DNA from 2 places in the Streptomyces sp. NPDC049687 genome. Region 1 is predicted to be linked to the other one. Evidence: riboswitches for the same ligand, from Rfam matches in the RefSeq annotation. Region 1 holds a riboswitch; the other holds the start of a gene.
What was found. A riboswitch is a leader RNA that binds a small molecule or an ion and turns the genes downstream of it on or off. The one in region 1 is predicted to bind glycine.
Positions count from the first base shown of each region.

Region 2: linked by a shared signal. The riboswitch ahead of gcvT (glycine cleavage system aminomethyltransferase GcvT) and the one ahead of gcvP (aminomethyl-transferring glycine dehydrogenase) in region 1 are both predicted to bind glycine.

Region 1 is NZ_JBITLN010000011.1:8,078-13,148, forward strand. Features, by position in the region: gene ACIBVL_RS30100 (MerR family transcriptional regulator) at 88-771, shown strand; gene ACIBVL_RS30105 (DNA polymerase IV) at 838-2,364, shown strand; gene ACIBVL_RS30110 (nucleotidyltransferase domain-containing protein) at 2,351-2,788, shown strand; gene ACIBVL_RS30115 (PRC-barrel domain-containing protein) at 2,794-3,165, opposite strand; glycine riboswitch at 3,278-3,373, shown strand; gene gcvP (aminomethyl-transferring glycine dehydrogenase) at 3,559-5,071, shown strand, end outside.
Region 2 is NZ_JBITLN010000028.1:15,739-20,809, reverse strand. Features, by position in the region: gene glyA (serine hydroxymethyltransferase) at 1-332, opposite strand, end outside; gene gcvH (glycine cleavage system protein GcvH) at 341-718, opposite strand; gene gcvT (glycine cleavage system aminomethyltransferase GcvT) at 830-1,987, opposite strand; glycine riboswitch at 2,138-2,237, opposite strand; gene ACIBVL_RS42045 (AAA family ATPase) at 2,414-3,082, shown strand; gene ACIBVL_RS42040 (enhanced serine sensitivity protein SseB) at 3,186-3,980, shown strand; gene ACIBVL_RS42035 (enhanced serine sensitivity protein SseB C-terminal domain-containing protein) at 4,143-4,940, shown strand.

The DNA of each region.
Region 1 (5,071 bases):
TCACTCGGCGTGGCGAGTGTGGCGATCGTTGACGCACCCCTGGTGACTGCCTACCGTCGAGAAGGCAGGTCAAGGACGGAGGTCGGCGTGAGAAGCAGCGGCGACGGTACGGCTGGGGGTGCCCCCGGACTCGGTGTCGGGGGGAGCGGTCCGTACCCTCCCCCGAGCTCTCGGCTGCGCTCGAGCATGGGGTACCCCCATCAGGGCAGCGCGGCCGATCACGCCCCGCAGCGACCCGCGGCCGTGCCGAGCAGCGGAGGGGCGACGTCCATGGCGTCCGAGCAGATCGGCTACCGCGGACCGACGGCCTGCGCGGCCGCCGGCATCACCTACCGGCAACTCGACTACTGGGCCCGTACCGGTCTCGTCGAGCCGAGCGTGCGGCCCGCGCACGGATCCGGGACGCAGCGTCTGTACAGCTTCCGGGACGTCGTCATTCTGAAGATCGTCAAGCGGTTCCTCGACACCGGGGTGTCGCTGCAGAACATCCGCACCGCCGTCCAGCACCTGCGGGAGCGAGGCTTCCGCGATCTGGAACGCATGACGCTGATGAGCGACGGCGCCACGGTCTACGAGTGCACCTCGCCGGACGAGGTCCACGCGCTGCTGCAGGGCGGCCAGGGCGTCTTCGGGATCGCGGTGGGCGTGGTCTGGCGGGACGTGGAGAGCGCGCTGTCACAGCTGCACGGAGAGCGTGTCGACACCGGTGAGACGCTCGTCGGGCACAACCCGGCGGACGAGCTGGCACGGCGGCGCAACCGGGCGGTCTGAGGCCCCCCGGGCACGGTGGGGGGCCGCGCGGCGTCATTGTCAGTGGCGTGGTGCAGCATCGGAGATGTGAGAAACGCGCCCACCATCCTGCATCTCGACATGGATGCCTTCTACGCCCAGGCGGAGCAGGCATCCAAGCCGAGTCTGCGCGGGAAAGCCGTGATCGTGGGCGGTCTCGGGCCGCGTGGCGTGGTGGCCACCGCCTCCTACGAGGCGCGGGCCTTCGGCGTCCACTCGGCGATGCCCATGGCCCAGGCGCGCCGGCTGGCTCCGAACGCCGCGTATCTCGTGCCGCGCTTCACCTTCTACCGGTCGATCAGCGATCAGGTGATGGGGCTGCTGCGGGCCCTGTCGCCGCTGGTGGAGCCGCTGAGCCTCGACGAGGCCTTCGTGGACCTGGAGGCCGGGGGAGCGGCCTGGGACAGCGAGTCGGCGCGGTTGGCCGGGATCCGGCTGCGAGCGGACATCCGGGCCTTCACGGGGCTCACGGGGTCGGTGGGGCTGGCCGCCTCGAAGATGCTCGCGAAGATCGCCTCCGAGCAGGCCAAACCCGACGGTCTGGTGCTCATCGAACCGGGGACGGAGCGGGCCCTCCTCGGGCCGATGTCGGTGCGGACCCTGCCGGGGGTCGGCCCGGCCACCGGCGACCATCTGCGGCGGGCCGGGATCACCACGGTCGACGAGCTGGCCGAGGCCGGTGAGGACGAGCTCGTGCGCCTGGTGGGCAAGGCGCACGGGCACGGGCTGTACGCGATGGCGCTGGCGCGCGACGACCGGCCCGTGGTGGCGGAGCGCGAGGCCAAGTCGGTGTCGGTCGAGGACACGTACGACATCGACATCCACGACCGGATCCGGGTGGAGCTGGAGGTGCGGCGGCTGGCGGAGCGGTGTGTGCGCAGGCTGCGGGGGTCCGGTCTGTCGGGGCGGACCATCGTGCTGAAGGTGCGGCGGTACGACTTCTCCACGCTCACCCGGTCAGAGACCCTGCGCGGGCCCACGGACGATCCGGTGGTGATACGGGAGGCGGCCGCCCGGCTGCTGGACTCCGTCGACACCACGGGCGGGGTGCGGCTGCTCGGGGTCGGCGTCAGCGGTCTGGCGGACTTCACGCAGGAGGACCTGTTCGCCCAGGCGGCGGAGGAGGAGCGGGCGGACGGAGCGGCCGAGGAGCAGCTTCCCGAGAAGCCGGCCGTTGCGGAGCCGGTGCCGGTCGAGCATCAGTGGCGCCCCGGGCATGACGTGGTCCACACCGAGCTGGGTCACGGCTGGGTGCAGGGCAGCGGGCTGGGCCGGGTCACCGTGCGGTTCGAGACGCCTGAGTCGGAGCCGGGGCGGGTGCGGACGTTCCGGGTGGACGATCCTGAGCTGGCGTCTGCGGACCCCTTGCCGCTGGTGCGGCGAAGACCGGGGGAGGGCCCCGGGGGCCTGGAGCCGACTTCTCAGGAACCAGGGCTGGATTCGGGAACACGGAGTGAGCATGATTCGTTACGCAGAGTGAATGGCTCGGGAGGTTCGGACCCGATGGGGTCGTTGACGACGGGGGAGTGGCATGGGACCGGAAGCGTATGGCGGGGCGTTCGTGAAAGCCGGTGAGGTGTCCGGGGGGCGGGAGGCCGAGATGCGGGGCGTGGTCGATCGGGTCACCCGATGGGCCGTACGGCGGGCGGATGTCGTCGGGTTGCTGCTCGTCGGGTCCTGTGCGCGGGGCTCGGCGCGCCCTGATTCGGACGTCGATCTCGTGCTGCTCGTGGAGGAACCGGACCTGTACACCGCCGACGGCGGCTGCGTCCGGGAGCTGGACCTGGGGGAAGTGGTCCGGGTGCGGGCGTGGGGGCCCGTCACCGAGGTGCGGCACGTCACGGGCTCCGGACTGGAGGTCGAGTTGGGGGTCACGTCCGCGGACTGGGCGCGAACCGATCCCGTCGACGCCGGTACCTGTCGGGTCGTCACGGATGGCGCCCGTGTGCTGCACGACCCGTGCGGGGTACTCGCCGCTCTCATACGGGCCTGTGCCTGAAGCGGTCAGGTCTCGTCGGTGCCCGCCAGCCTGCCGAAGTCGTGGTCGGGGAGAGGGGAAGGAGCGGCCACGTCCAGGCCGTAGTGGTGGTAGAGCTGGAGCTCCTGCTCCGGGGAGAGGTGGCGGCCCACACCGAAGTCGGGGGCGTCCCTGATCAGGGCCCGGTCGAAGGGGACGCGCAGAGTGCCGTCCACCAGTTCGCTGGGCTCCAGGGGGACGAAGGCGTCCCGGGAGAACAGGCCGGTGCGTATGGCCGCCCACTCCGGCACACCCGTAGCGTCGTCGAGGTAGACCTCGTCGATGGTGCCGATCTTGGTGCCGTTGCGGTCGAACGCCTTGCGGCCGATCAGGTTGCGCGGATCGATGTCGGTCTGCACGGGCCCTCCACTTGGTCGCAACTCATCCGTAAGCACTACAAAAGAGCACATTGGGACGAGCGGCCACTCGAGGAGGCCCCGTTGACCTCGCTGATAGTCTGACAACGGCTGCTGACCCCGTGCGGGAGAGTCCTCCGAAGACCGTCGGAGGCGCCGAAGGAGCAAATCCTCCCCGGAATCTCTCAGGCCCACGTACCGCGCGGACGAGGTCACTCTGGAAAGCAGGGCGGATGTCGACGGCGTCGACGGCTTCCGTCCTCACCGACGGTGAAAGCCGGCCGCCCCAGTGGCGGTCGGTGAAGCTCTCAGGTTGAGATGACAGAGGGGGAGGCCGTCCGGGCACCCGCGCCGTGGTGCCCCTCGAAGGTCGCGTCAGACCAGGAGGCCTCAGCAATGACCGCCGATCGCATTCCGCTCACCGAGCTCGAACAGGGCATCCCCTTCGAGCAGCGCCACATCGGGCCCGACCAGGAGGCGCGGGCCAAGATGCTCGCGCACGTCGGATACGGCTCGCTCGACGAACTCACCACCGCCGCGGTCCCGGACGTGATCAAGAACGCCGACGCGCTGGACCTGCCCAACGCGCGCACCGAGGCCGAGGTCCTGGCGGAGCTGCGGTCGCTGGCCGACCGCAACCAGGTCCTCGACTCGATGATCGGGCTCGGGTACTACGGGACCTTCACGCCGCCGGTGATCCTGCGCAACGTCATGGAGAACCCGGCCTGGTACACGGCCTACACGCCCTACCAGCCGGAGATCTCGCAGGGCCGGCTCGAGGCGCTGCTGAACTTCCAGACCATGGTCGCCGACCTGACCGGGCTGCCCACCTCCGGTGCCTCGCTGCTCGACGAGGGCACGGCCGCCGCCGAGGCGGTGGCCCTGTCCCGGCGGATGGGGAAGAACAAGAAGGGCCTCTTCCTGGTCGACGCGGATGTGCTGCCGCAGACCATCGCGGTGATCGAGACCCGCGCCGAGCCGGCGGGCGTGGAGGTCGTGGTCGCCGACCTCGCCGAAGGAATTCCGGCAGACATCGCCGCGCGGGAGATCAACGGCGTGCTGCTGCAGTATCCGGGCGCCTCCGGGGCGGTACGCGACATCAAGGCCGTGATCGACCAGGCGCACGAGCTCGGCGCGCTCGTCACCGTCGCCGCCGACCTGCTCGCGCTGACGCTGCTGAAGTCGCCCGGTGAGCTGGGGGCGGACATCGCGGTGGGGACGACTCAGCGCTTCGGCGTGCCGATGGGATTCGGTGGACCGCACGCGGGCTACATGGCCGTGCACGAGAAGTTCGCGCGCAGCCTGCCCGGGCGGCTCGTCGGGGTGTCCGTCGACGCCGACGGGCACAAGGCCTACCGGCTCGCGCTGCAGACGCGTGAGCAGCACATCCGGCGGGAGAAGGCCACCAGCAACATCTGCACGGCGCAGGTGCTGCTCGCGGTGATGGCCGGGATGTACGCCGTCTACCACGGGCCCGACGGGCTGCGGGCGATCGCGCGACGGACGCACCGGTACGCCTCGATCCTGGCCGCCGGGCTCGCGGCCGGCGGAGTCGAGGTCGTGCACGGCTCCTACTTCGACACGCTGACCGTGCGGGTGCCCGGGAAGGCCGTCGAGGTCGTCGCCGCCGCCCGGGAGCACGGGGTCAACCTGCGCCTCGTCGACGCCGACCAGGTGTCGGTCGCCTGCGACGAGACGACGGCGAGGGCCCAGGTGGCCGCCGTATGGGCCGCCTTCGGGGTGGACGGGGACATCGAGGCGCTCGACGCGGTCGCCGCGGAGGCGCTGCCGGCCGGGCTGCTGCGTTCCGACGCGATCCTGACGCACCCCGTGTTCCACCAGCACCGTTCCGAGACCGCGATGCTGCGCTATCTGCGCCGGCTCGCCGACCGGGACTACGCGCTCGACC
Region 2 (5,071 bases), on a different contig from region 1:
TGGGCCAGCGCGAACAGGGCCGCCTGGTTGGCGGAGGCACCCGAGTGCGGCTGGACGTTGGCGTACTCGGCGCCGAACAGCTCCTTGATCCGGTCGATCGCGATCTGCTCGGCCACGTCGACGTGCTCGCAGCCGCCGTAGTAGCGGCGGCCCGGGTAGCCCTCGGCGTACTTGTTGGTCAGGACCGAGCCCTGCGCCTCCATCACCGCGAGCGGAGCGAAGTTCTCCGAGGCGATCATCTCGAGCGTGGACTGCTGGCGGTTCAGCTCGGCGTCGACCGCGGCGGCGATCTCCGGGTCGAGCTCGTGCAGGGGCGTGTTCAGAACAGTCATGTGGGTCCTCAGCCGGCGGTGAAGGCGGTGTACTCGTCGGCGGAGAGCAGCTCCTCCGGCTCGCCCGCGACGCGTACCTTGAACAGCCAGCCGCCCTCGAAGGGGGCGGAGTTCACGAGCGCCGGGTCGTCGACGACGTCCTGGTTGACCTCGACGACCTCGCCGTCCACCGGCGAGTACAGGTCGCTGACCGACTTGGTCGACTCCAGCTCACCGCAGGACTCGCCCGCGGTCACCGTGGAGCCGGCCTCCGGGAGCTGGACGAAGACCACGTCGCCGAGCGCGTTGGCCGCGTGCTCCGTGATGCCGACCGTCGAGACGCCGTCCTCGGCGGCCGACAGCCACTCGTGCTCCTTGCTGTAGCGCAGCTGCTGGGGGTTGCTCATGGCCTGAATTCTCCTGTACGCGGGAGTGTGCTGATGAAGGGGGGACTACGGAACACGTGCGTGAGCAGCGGAAATGTGCGCAGGGTCACGCGCACCCACCGCTGTCAGTCTCTACTTCCGGCGCTTGTAGAAGGGCAGCGCCACGACCTCGTAGGGCTCGTGACTGCCCCGGATGTCCACGCCGACGCCCGGCGTGCCCGGCGCCGCGTGGGCGGCGTCGACGTACGCCATAGCGATCGGTTTGCCCAGCGTGGGGGAGGGGGCGCCGGAGGTGACCTCGCCGATCACCTCGCCGCCCGCGACGACCGCGTACCCGGCGCGCGGCACCCGGCGGCCCTCGGCGACCAGGCCGACCAGCACGCGCGGCGGGTTCTGCGCCGCACGCCCGGCCGCCTCGGCGAGCGCCTCGCGCCCGACGAAGTCGCCCTCCTTCTCGAACTTCACGACCCGGCCGAGCCCCGCGTCGAAGGGCGTCAACGACGTGCTCAGCTCGTGCCCGTACAGCGGCATGCCCGCCTCCAGACGCAGCGTGTCCCGGCAGGACAGACCGCAGGGGACGAGACCGGCACCCTCGCCGGCCTTGGTCAGCGCCTGCCACAGCTCGACCGCGTGCTCCGGCTTCACGAACAGCTCGAAGCCGTCCTCGCCGGTGTATCCGGTGCGCGCGATCAGCGCGGGGACTCCGGCGACGGTGCCGGGCAGGCCCGCGTAGTACCTCAGGCCGTCGAGGTCGGCGATGGGGGCACCTCCCGGATCGAGCGAAGTCGAGACTCTGGGGGAGAGCGCCTTGACGATCGCCGGCGAGTTCGGGCCCTGGACGGCGATCAGGGCGTAGGCGTCCCGGTCGTCGCGCACCTGGGCGTCGAAGCCCTCGGCGCGCTCGGTCAGGGCGTCCAGCACCACCTGGGCGTTGGAGGCGTTGGCGACCACCATGTACTCGGTCTCGGCGAGCCGGTAGACGATCAGGTCGTCCAGGATGCCGCCGTCGGCCCGGCAGATCATGGTGTAGCGGGCGCGGCCCACGCCCACCGAGGCGATGTCGCCGACGAGGGCGAAGTTCAGCAGGGCGGCCGCCTGCGGACCGGTCACGGTGATCTCACCCATGTGGGAGAGGTCGAAGAGCCCGGCCTTCGTACGGACGGCGTTGTGCTCGTCGCGCTCGGAGCCGTAGCGAAGGGGCATGTCCCAGCCGGCGAAGTCGGTCATCGTCGCGCCGAGCGAGCGATGCAGGGCATCGAGCGCGGTACGACGGATTTCGGTACTGCTCATCGGACGGTCGTCTCCCAGGGCAATGACGGGCGAGGTCGTTCCTCCCCATCTGTCATCGGAACCTGAGAGGTTCGCCATGACCACGAACGTGACCACGGTTTGCACCTTGGGTGGGGCCACCGCAGACGGCGGCCCGCTTTTCAGATGTGCCTCGCCCGCGCGGTAACGGGGCCTGAGAGATTCAAGGGAGGGACTTGCTCCTTCGGCGCCCCGGCGAAACTGCTGCTGGGGACTCTCCCGCGCGGATTCAAACGGCCGGTATGCAGTTGGCGCGCACATCATTGCACGCATCGCCCGTCCACGGCAGGGCGGCATCTGTAACCGGGCTGTGGCAGGACGCGCACGAAATGGCGAGACAGCGGGTATTACCTTCTCTTTACACTTGACGGGCATGGGATCTCCGAGCCCCAGGGGAGGACGATCACGGTGAACAGGACCACGGCGTACGCCACGACCACGGGCATCGCACTGCCGAAGCAGCCCGCCGTCCCGGCCCGCGACCAGTGCGCCGAGCGCCCGGCACCCGTCGTCCGCGACCTGCGCGAGCGGGCCGGCCACAGCCCGCACGGCCTGCTCTTCGGCCCGCGTGACCTGGTCGTCGTCACGGGCTTGCCCGGCAGCGGCAAGTCCACGCTCATGCGGCGCGCGGTCCGTGGCATCCGTATCGACTCCCAGGACACCCGCGACCGCTGGGACGCCCGCGCCCCGCGCTTCCTGCCCTACGCCGTCTACCGCCCCCTGGTCCGCCTCGCCCACTACGCCGGACTGCGCCGCGCCCTGCGCACCGGCGAGGGTGTCGTCGTCCACGACTGCGGTACGCAGACCTGGGTGCGCGACTGGCTGGCCCGCGAGGCCCGCCGCCGCGGCGGCACCCTGCACCTGCTGCTCCTCGACGTCAGCCCGGACACGGCGATCGAGGGCCAGCGCGAGCGCGGCCGGGGCGTCTCCCGGTACGCGTTCCTGCGCCACCGCAGGGCCGCCGCCCGCCTCATCCGCTCGGCGGAGAAGGGCCGACTGCCCGCGGGTATCGGCTCGGTGGTCCTGCTCGACCGTCCCGCGGCGGACACCCTGAGCCGGATCGCCTTCACGGGCTGAGCCCCACCGACCCCGGCAAGCGGGACTCCAAGGGCCGAGGAAAGTCCCCCGACACCCGCTAGCCTTTCAGCCACAGCAGCGGTTCCCAGCAGGCGGTAGGCAGATGGACTTCCCCCCGGCGGACTTCCCGGTCTCCCCGGACTTCCCGGCGCAAGCACACCCCCACCCGCACGGCGGATGGCCCGGCAACGAGCTGGAGGAGGTGCTCTCCGCCTCCCTCGGCGTGCCCGGCGCGGGCGGACGCATCGTGGAGGTGCTCGGCCGCAGCTTCGTCTGGGTGCCCCTGCCCAGCGGCGGCGGCCCGCACAGCGGCCCCCTCGACCTGCCGACGCTGGAGCTCGAGGGCCAGGCGTACGTGCCGGTGTTCAGCTCCGAGGAGCAGTTCCGGCAGGTCGTCGGCTCCCACATGTCGTTCACGATCGCCCCGGCCGTCGAGTTCGCCCGCGGCTTGCCTCCGCAGGTCGGCATCCTCGTCAACCCGGACGGAGTCGTGGGCATCCCGTTGCCGCCGCCGGCCGTGGCCGAGCTGTGCCGGGCCGGCCGCACCGTGCTGGACGGCCCCGCGAGCGGCGGCCGAGTCCGCCTCTTCGAACCCGACTGGCAGGACGACCCGGTGGACTTCCTCTCCGCCGCCTCCGCCGAGTTCGAGACGACGGGCGTGGTCCTCACGGCCCGCCGCTGCCTCGCCGTCGTCGAAACGGCCGACCCCGTCATGTTCGTGGGCGTCGAGGTCACCCACCTGGACGGCGACCTCCGCGAACTCCCCCTCGACGCCCTGGGCCGGGCGATGGGCCGGGTCCCGGTCAAGTGGCCCGTCAACCTCATCCTCCTGGACGTGGCCCAGGACCCGGTGGCCGAGTGGATGAGGGAACGCGTCCGCCCCTTCTACACGCGCTGAGGGGCCCCTCCAGGGCGCGGGGCCGTATCGATGTGCGGCTCCGCCGCCGGGCGCGACCGGCCACACACGACCCGCACTCGCGAACGCACAACGGGTCCCGGGCTCCAGGGCGCTTAAGCTGGACTCCGACGCGGGGCAAGACAGAAGAAGGGGCGGTAAACGGTGAGCGCCAGCGGCATCGCGGCCGGACAGGTCGAACACATGCTGCGCCAGGTCACACCCGGGCGCTACGACGCCTACGAGGCTCTCCTGCGCGCGCTCGCGACCCCCGCCTCCGGCCAGGTCTGGATGCTCCTGTGGCACGGCCAGGCCGGTTCCCCGGACGCCCAGTACGGGAACATGGAGGTCGACGGCCACGGTTACGCCCCCTGCGTCACCTCCGCCCAGGAACTGAGCGCCAGCGGCTGGAACCGCTCGTACGAGGTGATCGACGGAGTGGACGTGGCCCGCACGCTCTACCCCGACCACTACGGCCTCTGGCTGAACCCGCACGCGCCGGGCGGCGGCGTCGGCATCCCCTGGCTGGATCTGCGCCGCATCGCGACGGGCCTGGACCGTCAGCCCGCCGGCCCCCTCCGCCTCTCCGAACCCGGCATCGAGATCCCCCAGTTCTACGCCCTGCTCGCGCAGAACGCCCACCGCACCCCTGCGGTGCGCGCGTTGCGCCGCGCCTGGGTTCAGCCCGCCCTGGGCGCGCCCTATCTCGCCATCGGGCTCGACGTGTACGACACCTCGCCGCCGGCCGTGGACGCCGTACGGGCGATGATGCAGCAGTCGATCGGGGCCGTACCGGACGGGCTGCCGGTGTCGACGGTCGCCATGACCGACGAGCACGACCCGGTCGTGATGTGGATGCGCGCCAACGCCCGCCCGTTCTACGACCGTGAGGCCCACGTCCCCGCCGCACCGGCGCAGGCGCCCGCGGGCGGGTACGGCTACCCGCCCACCGGTCGTTACTGAAACCGGGCAATCCGCGTACCCCGGACATGAGTCGGGTGCGCGCGACCGTGTCGCCCCCGGACATCGTCGTCCCCTCGTTCCGCGTGTTCACCCGGAGATCTTCGCGCGTAGATGACGACGATAGATACGGT